Regions from separate parts of the Streptomyces sp. NPDC014882 genome, predicted to be linked through region 3. Evidence: riboswitches for the same ligand, from Rfam matches in the RefSeq annotation. Region 3 holds a riboswitch; each other region holds the start of a gene.
The links. Region 3 has a riboswitch for thiamine pyrophosphate ahead of thiC (phosphomethylpyrimidine synthase ThiC). Riboswitches for the same ligand answer to the same signal wherever they lie in the genome.

Region 1 (3,267 bases), on a different contig from region 3:
CGACGCGCTCCTCGCGCAGAACGGGCGGCGCAGACCGAAGCTGTACTGCGGCGGATGGCACCGGACCAAGGCGTACGTCGGGTGGTGCGCCACGGTGATCGCCGGGCTGTTCTGAGCCGACCGGGGCATCCGAGTGGATCTGCGACACTGGAAGGGTTATGCCTGCACCCGGAGAACTCACTTTCGTCGCCCCCCGCGGAGCCAAGAAGCCGCCGCGGCATCTCGCCGACCTCTCGCCCGCCGAGCGGAAGGAGGCGGTGGCGGGGATCGGGGAGAAGCCGTTTCGTGCGAAGCAGCTGTCCCAGCACTACTTCGCGCGGTTCGCGCACGACCCGGCCGAGTGGACGGACATCCCCGCCGGGGCCCGCGAGAAGCTGCGCGAGGCGCTGCTGCCCGAGCTGATGACGGTCGTCCGGCACCTGTCCACGGATCAGGGGACCACCCGCAAGACGCTCTGGCGGCTGTTCGACGGCACGCTCGTGGAGTCGGTGCTGATGCGGTACCCGGACCGGGTCACCATGTGCATCAGTTCGCAGGCCGGCTGCGGGATGAACTGTCCCTTCTGCGCGACCGGGCAGGCCGGGCTGGACCGGAATCTGTCCACCGCCGAGATCGTCCACCAGATCGTGGACGGGATGCGGGCGCTGCGCGACGGGGAGGTCCCCGGAGGGCCGGCCCGGCTGTCCAACATCGTGTTCATGGGCATGGGCGAGCCGCTCGCCAACTACAAGCGGGTCGTCGGCGCGATCCGTGCGCTCACCGACCCCGCGCCCGACGGGCTGGGGCTCTCGCAGCGCGGGATCACCGTGTCGACGGTCGGGCTGGTGCCGGCCATCAACCGGTTCTCCGACGAGGGCTTCAAGTGCCGGCTCGCGATCTCGCTGCACGCCCCCGACGACGAGCTGCGCGACACCCTCGTCCCCGTGAACACGCGGTGGAAGGTGCGCGAGGTGCTCGACGCCGGGTTCGAGTACGCCGAGAAGTCCGGACGCCGGCTGTCCATCGAGTACGCGCTGATCCGCGACATCAACGACCAGGCCTGGCGGGGTGACCGGCTCGGGCGCATGCTCAAGGGCCGGCCCGTGCACGTGAACCTGATCCCGCTGAACCCGACGCCGGGCTCCAAGTGGACCGCCTCCCGGCCCGAGGACGAGAAGGCGTTCGTCGAGGCCATCGCGGCGCACGGGGTGCCCGTCACCGTCCGGGACACCCGCGGTCAGGAGATCGACGGGGCGTGTGGTCAGCTCGCCGCCACCGAGCGGTAGTCTGGCCGACGTCGGCACGGTCATGTTTTCGGACAGTGCGACGAACCAGACATCTTCATATTCCGACAGGGGAGCGCCACAGCGCTGAGAGTGCGGCAACCGGGCCGCAGACCCTCTGAACCTCGCCCAGGTCATTCTGGGTAGGAAGTTCGGTCATCACTCGAGCTGTTGCGCCCTGCCCGGGATCCCCTCGCGGGTCCCGGGCGGGGCCGCGTCTCTTCCTGGTCACCTCCAGGAGGAATACCCGTGCACACCACGCACACCAGGACACTCGTGGCCGCGGCCGTCGGCCTCGGCCTCGTCACCCTGTCCGCCTGCGGATCGTCGGACGACGGCGGATCCGCGCAGGGCGGGAGCAAGACCGTCACCCTCGTCAGCCACGACTCGTGGGCCGTCTCCAAGAGCGTGCTCGCCGACTTCGAGAAGCGGTCCGGCTACCGGGTCAAGGTCCTCAAGGACGGCGACGCCGGGCAGGCCGTCAACAAGGCGATCCTCACCAAGGACAACCCCCAGGGCGACGTCTTCTTCGGCGTCGACAACACCCTGCTCTCCCGCGCGCTCGACAACGGCCTCTTCCAGCCGTACGAGGCGAAGGGGCTCGACCAGGTCGACGGGCAGTACCAGCTGGACGCAGGCAAGCACCGGGTCACGCCCGTCGACCACGGCGACGTCTGCGTCAACTACGACAAGCAGTACTTCGCCGACCACAAGCTGGCGCCGCCCGCCGGCTTCGACGACCTGGTGAAGCCGGCGTACAAGGACCTCCTCGTCACCGAGAACGCCGCCACCTCCTCGCCCGGTCTCGGATTCCTGCTGGGCACCGCGGCGGAGTACGGCGACGAGGGCTGGCAAGGCTACTGGAAGAAGCTCAAGGCCAACGGCGTGAAGGTCGTCGACGGCTGGGAGCAGGCCTACAACGAGGAGTTCTCCGGGTCGGCCGGCGGCAGGAAGGCCGGGGCGGACCGGCCGCTCGTCGTCTCCTACGCCTCCTCGCCCCCCGCCGAGGTGATCTACGGCGACCCGAAGCCGGCGACCGCGCCGACCGGCGTCGCGACCGGCACCTGCTTCCGGCAGGTCGAGTTCGCCGGGCTGCTGGACAACGCGAAGAACAGCGAGGGCGGCAAGGCGCTGATCGACTTCCTGATCTCGAAGGAGTTCCAGGAGGACATGCCGCTCAACATGTTCGTCTACCCGGTGGTGAAGGGCGCCGCCGTGCCCGCCGAGTTCACCGCGTACGGTCCCGCCGCCGCGGCTCCCGAGACGATGGCCCCGGCGAAGATCGCCGCGGACCGCGACCAGTGGGTCAAGTCGTGGACCTCGCTCGTACTGAAGTAGACCGGCGGGCGGTCACCCGCCGTCGGCGTACCGGGAGCGCGGCGCGGCTCGGGCTGATGGCCCTGCCCGTCGCGTTCTTCGGGCTGTTCTTCGCCTACCCGGTCGCCGCGATCACCGCACGGGGACTGCGCTCCGGCGACGGCTGGCACTTCGGGCGCCTGCTCGACGTGCTCGGGCAGCCCGACATCCGGCACGTCCTGTGGTTCACCACCTGGCAGGCGCTCGCCTCCACCGTGCTCACCCTGCTGGTCGCGCTGCCCGCCGCCTACGTCTTCGCCCGCTTCTCCTTCCCCGGCAAGCAGGTCCTGCGGGCCGTCGTGACCGTCCCGTTCGTCCTGCCGACCGTCGTCGTCGGGACGGCGTTCCTGGCGCTGGTCGGGCGCGGCGGCCTCCTCGACGACCTGTGGGGCGTACGGCTGGACACCACCGTGTGGGCGATCCTGCTGGCCCACGTCTTCTTCAACTACGCCGTGGTCGTGCGGACGGTCGGCGGGCTGTGGGCGCAGCTCGACCCGCGGCAGGAGGAGGCCGCGCGCGTGCTGGGCGCCTCGCCCCTGCGGGCCTGGCGGCAGGTGACCCTGCCGGCCCTGGCGCCGGCCGTGGCCGCCGCCGCGCTCATGGTGTTCCTCTTCACCTTCACCTCCTTCGGCGTGGTGCAGATCCTCGG
Region 2 (3,267 bases), on a different contig from region 3:
GTACGGCGATGAGCTGGCCTTCCTTGACCAGCTGCCGTACACGCGTCACGTCGACATCGAGCATCTCCGCGATGTCGGGCAGGGTGAGCCAGGCGGGGACGAGAGCATCGATCTTTGCGTCAATCTCGGTCACCCCTCAAGACTGCCATCCCGGACCGGCAGCCGGTACCCGAGGCTCCCCCCGGGGGGACGGAGCCGCCGCCAGACGCCGCGGGACTCCTCCGGACGGAGCACCGGTCGTGCCCGCGGGGCCCCGGTCAGGCCGTCGCCGTCTTGAGCGGCCGCTCAGGGTCCACGACCAGCTCCGGGTCGAGCGGCGCGCCCGACTCGATCAGCCGGCGGCCCTGCGCGAGGTCGCGCGGGCGGCCCACCGCCAGCAGGGCGACCAGGCGGCCGTCGCGCAGCCAGCAGACCGTCCAGGCCGGTCCGGCGGGGTCGCCGCGCCACAGGGTGGTGTCGGCGCCGCTGTGGTGCCCGGCGTACTGGACGAAGCGGCCGAACTGCTCCGACCAGAAGTACGGGACCGGGTCGTAGACCGCGGGGACCCCGCCGGCGGCCGTGCCGAGGATGTTCGCGGCGACCGTGCGCGGGCCCTGGAGGGCGTTGTCCCAGTGGTGGATCAGCAGGCGCTCGCCGTACCGCCCGGAGGGGAAGGACGCGCAGTCGCCGACCGCGTACACGTCGGGCAGGGAGGTGCGCAGACCGGCGTCGGCCACGACCTCGCCGTGCCGGCCCAGCTCGATGCCCGAGCCGGCCAGCCAGGCCGTGGCGGGGCGGGCTCCGATGCCGACCACGACGGCGTCGGCGGGCAGCCGGGACCCGTCGTCGAGGAGGACCGCGCCGGGCTCGACGCGCCGCACGCGCGTGCGGGTGCGCAGGTCGGTGCCGCTGTCGGCGTACCAGGCGGCCATCGCGGCGGTGACGTCGGCGGGCAGGGCGCCGGCCAGCGGCCGGTCGGCGGCCTCCACGACGGTGACCGCGCAGCCGGCCCCGCGCGCGGCGGTGGCGAACTCGGCGCCGATCCAGCCGGCGCCGACGACGACGATGTCGTGCCGGCCGGCGAGCACCGGCCGCAGCCGTTCGGCGTCGTCCAGGGTGCGCAGCAGGTGGACGCCGGGGACGCCCTCGGCACCGGGCAGCCGGATCGGTTCGGCGCCGGTGGCGAGCACGAGGACGTCGTACGGGACGGGCCCGGCCCCGGTGTCGAGTTCGTGGTCGGCGGGGCGGACGCCGAGGGCCTCGCTGCCGAGCCGGAGTTCGACGTCGAGGCTCTCGAAGTCGACGTCGAAGGCGGAGTGCTCGGCCTTGCCCAGCAGGACGGCCTTGGACAGCGGGGGCCGGTCATAGGGCTGGTGGGGTTCGGCGCCCACGACGACGACCGTGCCGTCGAAGCCCTGTTCGCGCAGGGCGACCGCGGTCTGCACCCCGGCCATGCCCGCGCCGACGACGACCACCCGCCGCGCCGTCCGCCCGTCCTCTTCCCGCGTCTGCTCGCTCACCCGGTCACCTTAGACAGCTGACGCGCCGTCAGTCAGCCGTCCCGCTCCGTGATCTGCTCCACCACGCTGCTCCCGCTGCCGGCCCGCGACTCCCACTCCCAGGTCTCGTCGAGGCGCAGCCGCCCGTCGGGCAGCTCGACGACCGCGGACACGCAGTGTCCGGACGACGTCGTCCCGTCGTGCCGCAGCTGGACGTACCGGAAGTCCAGCCGGTCCCCCCGCCGGGTCCCCACGAGGTGCCCGCGGACGACGTCGCCGCCCGCGTAGTCGGCCCAGACCACGCCGTCGCGTTCGTGGTACGTGAAGCGGGTGCGGGTGCCGACCTGACCGGGGGCCTGATCGGCCACCGGGGCCAGGACCAGGCCGTCGAGCGAACGGGCCACGAGAGGAGGCTCCCTTACCGGGACGGAGGACGGGGGGCTAGGGTTGCCAATCTAGAGCACTCGCGGGAGCCCGGACGCACCGGGCTGAGAGGGAGGCTGGCGGCCTCCGACCGTACGAACCTGATCCGGGTCATTCCGGCGAAGGGAGGGGCTGGACACCCATGTCCTCAAGCACGTCGGACGTCCTCGTCGTCGGGGGCGGCATCATCGGGCTGGTCACCGCGTGGCGGGCCGCGCAGCGCGGGTTCGCCACGGCGGTGCTGGACCCCGCCCCGGGCGGCGGGGCCGCGCAGGTGGCGGCCGGGATGCTCGCCGCCGTCACCGAACTGCACCACGGCGAGCACACGTTGCTCGGCCTCAACCTGGAATCGGCCCGCCGCTACCCGGACTTCGTGGCCGAGCTGACCGAGCTGACCGGCCACGACGTCGGCTACCGCCGCTCCGGGACCCTCGCGGTCGCGCTGGACGCCGACGACCGCGCCCAGCTGCGGGAACTGCACGCCCTGCAGCGGCGGTCGGGGCTGGCCTCGGAGTGGCTGTCCGGGCGGGAGTGCCGGCGGCTGGAGCCCCTGCTCGCGCCCGGGGTGCGGGGCGGGCTGCGGGTGGACGGGGACCACCAGGTCGATCCGCGGCGGCTGGTGGCGGTGCTGGTGGCCGCCTGCGAGCGGGCGGGCGTGGCCTTCCACCGCGACGGGGCGGAGCGGCTGACGGTGTCGGCCGGGCGCGCCGCGGGAGTGCGCACGCGCGCGGGCACGACGCTCACGGCGCGGCAGGTGGTGCTCGCGGCGGGCAGCCTCAGCGGGCGGCTCGCGGGCGTCCCGGCGGAGGTGCTGCCGCCGGTGCGGCCGGTGAAGGGGCAGGTGCTGCGGCTGACCGTGCCGCGGCGGTACGCGCCGTTCCTGACCCGGACGGTGCGGGCCGTGGTGCGCGGCAGCCAGGTCTACCTGGTGCCGCGCGAGAACGGCGAGCTGGTCGTCGGGGCGACGAGCGAGGAAATGGGCTGGGACACGACGGTGACGGCGGGCGGCGTGTACGAGCTGCTGCGGGACGCCCACGAGCTGGTTCCCGGGATCACCGAACTGCCGCTCGCCGAGACCCGCGCGGGGCTGCGCCCCTGCTCGCCGGACAACGCGCCGCTGCTCGGACCGACCGGGCTGGACGGACTGCTGCTGGCGACCGGGCACCACCGCAACGGCGTGCTGCTGGCACCGGTCACCGGGGACGCGCTGGCACACGCGCTGGCCACCGGTGAACTCCCCGCCGAGGCCCGCCCCTTCACCCCCCGGCGCTTCCGCGCCGCCGCACTCTCGGAGCAGTCCGCATGAAGATCTCGGTGAACGGCGAGCGGCGCGACGTCGCTCCCGGCACGGCCCTCGACAGCGTCG
Region 3 (3,267 bases):
ACCGATCGGTCCCGATCGGTCCGCCCCGATCGGCGAAGGGGCGCGCGCGAGGAGGGTGACGGCCCGGGTGTGCGAAGGACATCGCGTCCGGTGGCTCCTTCGCGCACCCCGGAGCGTCAGCGCTTGCGACGCCTGCCTCTGCCGCCCCGGAGGCCCTGCAGGGTCGTGCCCGCCGTACCCGCCGCACCGGCCGGTGGCATCTTCGGTGCGCCCGGCGCTCCCGGAGCTGCCGCGGTGAGCGCGCCCGTGCCCGACCGGTCCGCCGACACCACGAGCGCGGCAAGCGCCGTGGTCACCGGAACCGACGCGACCAGCCCGATCGAACCGACCAGCGTGCGCACGATCTCCTCGGCGACCAGCTCACTGTTGGCGACCGTGCCGACACTGCTCTGTGCGATGGAGAACAGCAGCAGCAGAGGCAGGGCGGCGCCGGCGTAGGCCAGGACGAGCGTGTTGACCACGGACGCGATGTGGTCGCGGCCGATCCGGATGCCCGCCCGGTACAGCCCTCGCCAGCCCATCGTGGGGTTGGCCTCGTGCAGTTCCCAGACCGCCGACGTCTGGGTGACCGTCACGTCGTCCAGGACGCCGAGCGATCCGATGATGATTCCGGCGAGGAGCAGGCCGCTCATGTCGATCGACGGGTACAGGCCGTGGATCAGACCGGTGTTGTCGTCCGTGTTGCCGGTGAGCGCCGCCCAGTCGACGAACCAGGAGCCGAGGACGCCGATCAGCAGCAGGGAGATGAGGGTGCCCAGAACCGCCACGGAAGTGCGGGCCGACAGACCGTGACACAGATAGAGAGCGATCAGCATGATGGCGCTCGCCCCCACGACCGCCACCGCGAGCGGGTTCGACCCTTGCAGGATCGCGGGCAGGACGAAGAAGTTCAGCACCATGAAGCTGATGGCCAGCGAGACCAGCGCCATGACACCCCGCAGCCGCCCGACGACCACGACGGCGACGGCGAAGATGAGGGCGAGCAGGGTCAGTGGAACGCGGCGGTCCACGTCGGTGACCGAGTACTGAAGGTCCTTCGGTGCGGAGGGCTCGTAGGCGACCACGACCTTCTGCCCCTCGTGCAGTTGCCGTGACTGGTCGGGCTGGACGATCTCGGTGAAAGTACGGCCCGCGTCCGCGCCGGTGTCCACGCGGATCGTGGCCTTCTTGCAGGTGCCGTTCTCCTGCTGGACCGCGGAGGAGCCTTCAGCGGTGGAGGTGTCGCCGGTGGGGGTGCCGCCCGAGGCGTTCGCCGACGAGCAGCTGATGTCCTCGACGTCGGAGACCGTCGCCCGCTGCGTCTGCCGGTCGAAGCCGACACCGGTGCGCTCGTGCGCCGGAGCACCGCCGGGCCACAGCACGACCAGGCCGGCGAGCACGGCCACGGCGAAGGGGATGAGGACGGCCGCGATGACCTTGCGCAGATGCTTGGAGACGGGAGCGGCCGGTCCATGACTGTGGCTGTGTCCGTGGCCGCCGCCCGGACCGGGGACATGGCCGCCGTGCCCGCCGCTGTGCCCGTCACCAGGGCCATGACCGTCATGGGAACCGCGCCCGTCACCTGGGGCGGTGCCGTGTCCAGGGCCCCCACCGGAGCCTTGCCCGCCGCCGGAGCCCTGCCCGCCACTGGAACTCCGCCCCCCGCCGGGGCCCTGTCCGCTCTCAGGACCGAAGCCGTATCCGCCGTCGGGACCGGCACCCGGAGCCGGACCGGCACCCGGACCCGGGCCGGCACCCGGACCCAGGCCGGCACCCGGACGAGGGCCCGGGCCGGAAGCGGAACCGCCACCGGGGTCGTACCCCTGCCCTCGCCCGGGGCGTCCGGCGGGAGGAGTGCCCGGACCGCGGGGCTGTTCGGGCGGCGGGAACGGAGGATGGGGTGTCGTGGTCACCGCCCGATCATCGCAAGAACGACCGAGGCCCACTGTTCACCGCGCCACAAAGGACGCTAGCGTGGAGGCACTTTTGCACACGCGGGAGCTCGGAGCACCGGGCTGAGAGGGCGCTGACCTTCGTCTTTGCGATGTTTCACGTGGAACGTCACCACCACCGAGTGATGTCTCACATGAATCGTCGGCAGACGGAAACCGCTGCGTCGACCGCTGAACCTGTTACCGGGTAATGCCGGCGTAGGGAGTAGGTCTCATGACCAACAAGGACACACGCACGCCTGCCTCCGCGCAGACCTCCGACGAGGTCTCCAGCGACCAAGAGGCCGGGAAGTCCGTCGGATGGCACAAGGCGTATGTCGAGGGTCCGCGCCCCGACCTGCGGGTGCCGGTCCGCCAGGTGCATCTCACGAACGGGAAGTCGGTCACGCTGTACGACACTTCCGGCCCGTACACCGATCCGCTCGTCGAGACGGATGTCCGCAGGGGGCTGCCGCCTCTGCGGGAGAACTGGGTCATCACCCGTGGCGACACGGAGGAGTACGCGGGCCGCCCCGTCCGTCCGGAGGACGACGGGATCAAACACACCTCGCCGCGTGGCGGACTGCGCAATCTCGACGCGGTCTTCCCCGGGCGTCCCCGCCTGCCGCGCCGCGGCCGGGCCGGGCAGGCGGTCACTCAACTCGCCTACGCGCGGCGGGGGGAGATCACGCCGGAGATGGAGTACGTGGCCGTCCGGGAGAATGTGGAGCCCGAGGTCGTCCGCGAGGAGATCGCGGCCGGACGTGCGGTGCTGCCCGCCAACGTCAACCACCCGGAGATCGAGCCGATGATCATCGGCAAACGGTTCCTGGTGAAGGTCAACGCGAACATCGGCAATTCGGCGGTGACCTCCTCCATCGAGGAGGAGGTCGAGAAGATGACCTGGGCCACCCGATGGGGCGCCGACACGGTCATGGACCTGTCCACCGGTCGTAATATCCACACCACCCGTGAGTGGGTGCTGCGCAACTCACCGGTCCCCATCGGCACGGTGCCGCTCTATCAGGCACTGGAGAAGGTCGACGGCCGGGCCGAGGAGCTGACCTGGGAGATCTACAAGGACACGGTGATCGAGCAGGCCGAGCAGGGCGTGGACTACATGACCGTCCACGCAGGCGTGCGCCTGCCGTACGTCCCGCTGACGGCGAACCGCAAGACCGGAATCGTCTCCCGCGGTGGCTCGATCATGGCCGCGTGGTGCCTGGCCCACCACAAGGAGTCGTTCCTCTACGAGAACTTCGAGGAACTCTGCGAGATCCTCGCGGCCTATGACGTCACGTACTCGCTGGGCGACGGGCTGCGGCCCGGCTCGATCGCGGACGCCAACGACGAGGCC

Region 1: another riboswitch for thiamine pyrophosphate. It lies ahead of ACF09K_RS00460 (thiamine ABC transporter substrate binding subunit); the one in region 3 lies ahead of thiC (phosphomethylpyrimidine synthase ThiC).
Region 2: another riboswitch for thiamine pyrophosphate. It lies ahead of thiO (glycine oxidase ThiO); the one in region 3 lies ahead of thiC (phosphomethylpyrimidine synthase ThiC).

Annotation. Positions count from the first base shown of each region.
Region 1 covers NZ_JBIBWL010000001.1:119,193-122,459, reverse strand. Annotated here, with positions in the region: gene ACF09K_RS00470 (hypothetical protein) at 1-115, shown strand, start outside; gene rlmN (23S rRNA (adenine(2503)-C(2))-methyltransferase RlmN) at 159-1,265, shown strand; TPP riboswitch at 1,323-1,430, shown strand; gene ACF09K_RS00460 (thiamine ABC transporter substrate binding subunit) at 1,512-2,600, shown strand; gene ACF09K_RS00455 (ABC transporter permease) at 2,657-3,267, shown strand, end outside.
Region 2 covers NZ_JBIBWL010000010.1:187,318-190,584, forward strand. Annotated here, with positions in the region: gene ACF09K_RS23175 (Rv2175c family DNA-binding protein) at 1-133, opposite strand, end outside; gene ACF09K_RS23180 (NAD(P)/FAD-dependent oxidoreductase) at 258-1,499, opposite strand; gene ACF09K_RS23185 (hypothetical protein) at 1,532-1,882, opposite strand; TPP riboswitch at 1,935-2,046, shown strand; gene thiO (glycine oxidase ThiO) at 2,044-3,207, shown strand; gene thiS (sulfur carrier protein ThiS) at 3,204-3,267, shown strand, end outside.
Region 3 covers NZ_JBIBWL010000003.1:555,914-559,180, forward strand. Annotated here, with positions in the region: gene ACF09K_RS10475 (YibE/F family protein) at 117-1,892, opposite strand; TPP riboswitch at 1,964-2,153, shown strand; gene thiC (phosphomethylpyrimidine synthase ThiC) at 2,146-3,267, shown strand, end outside.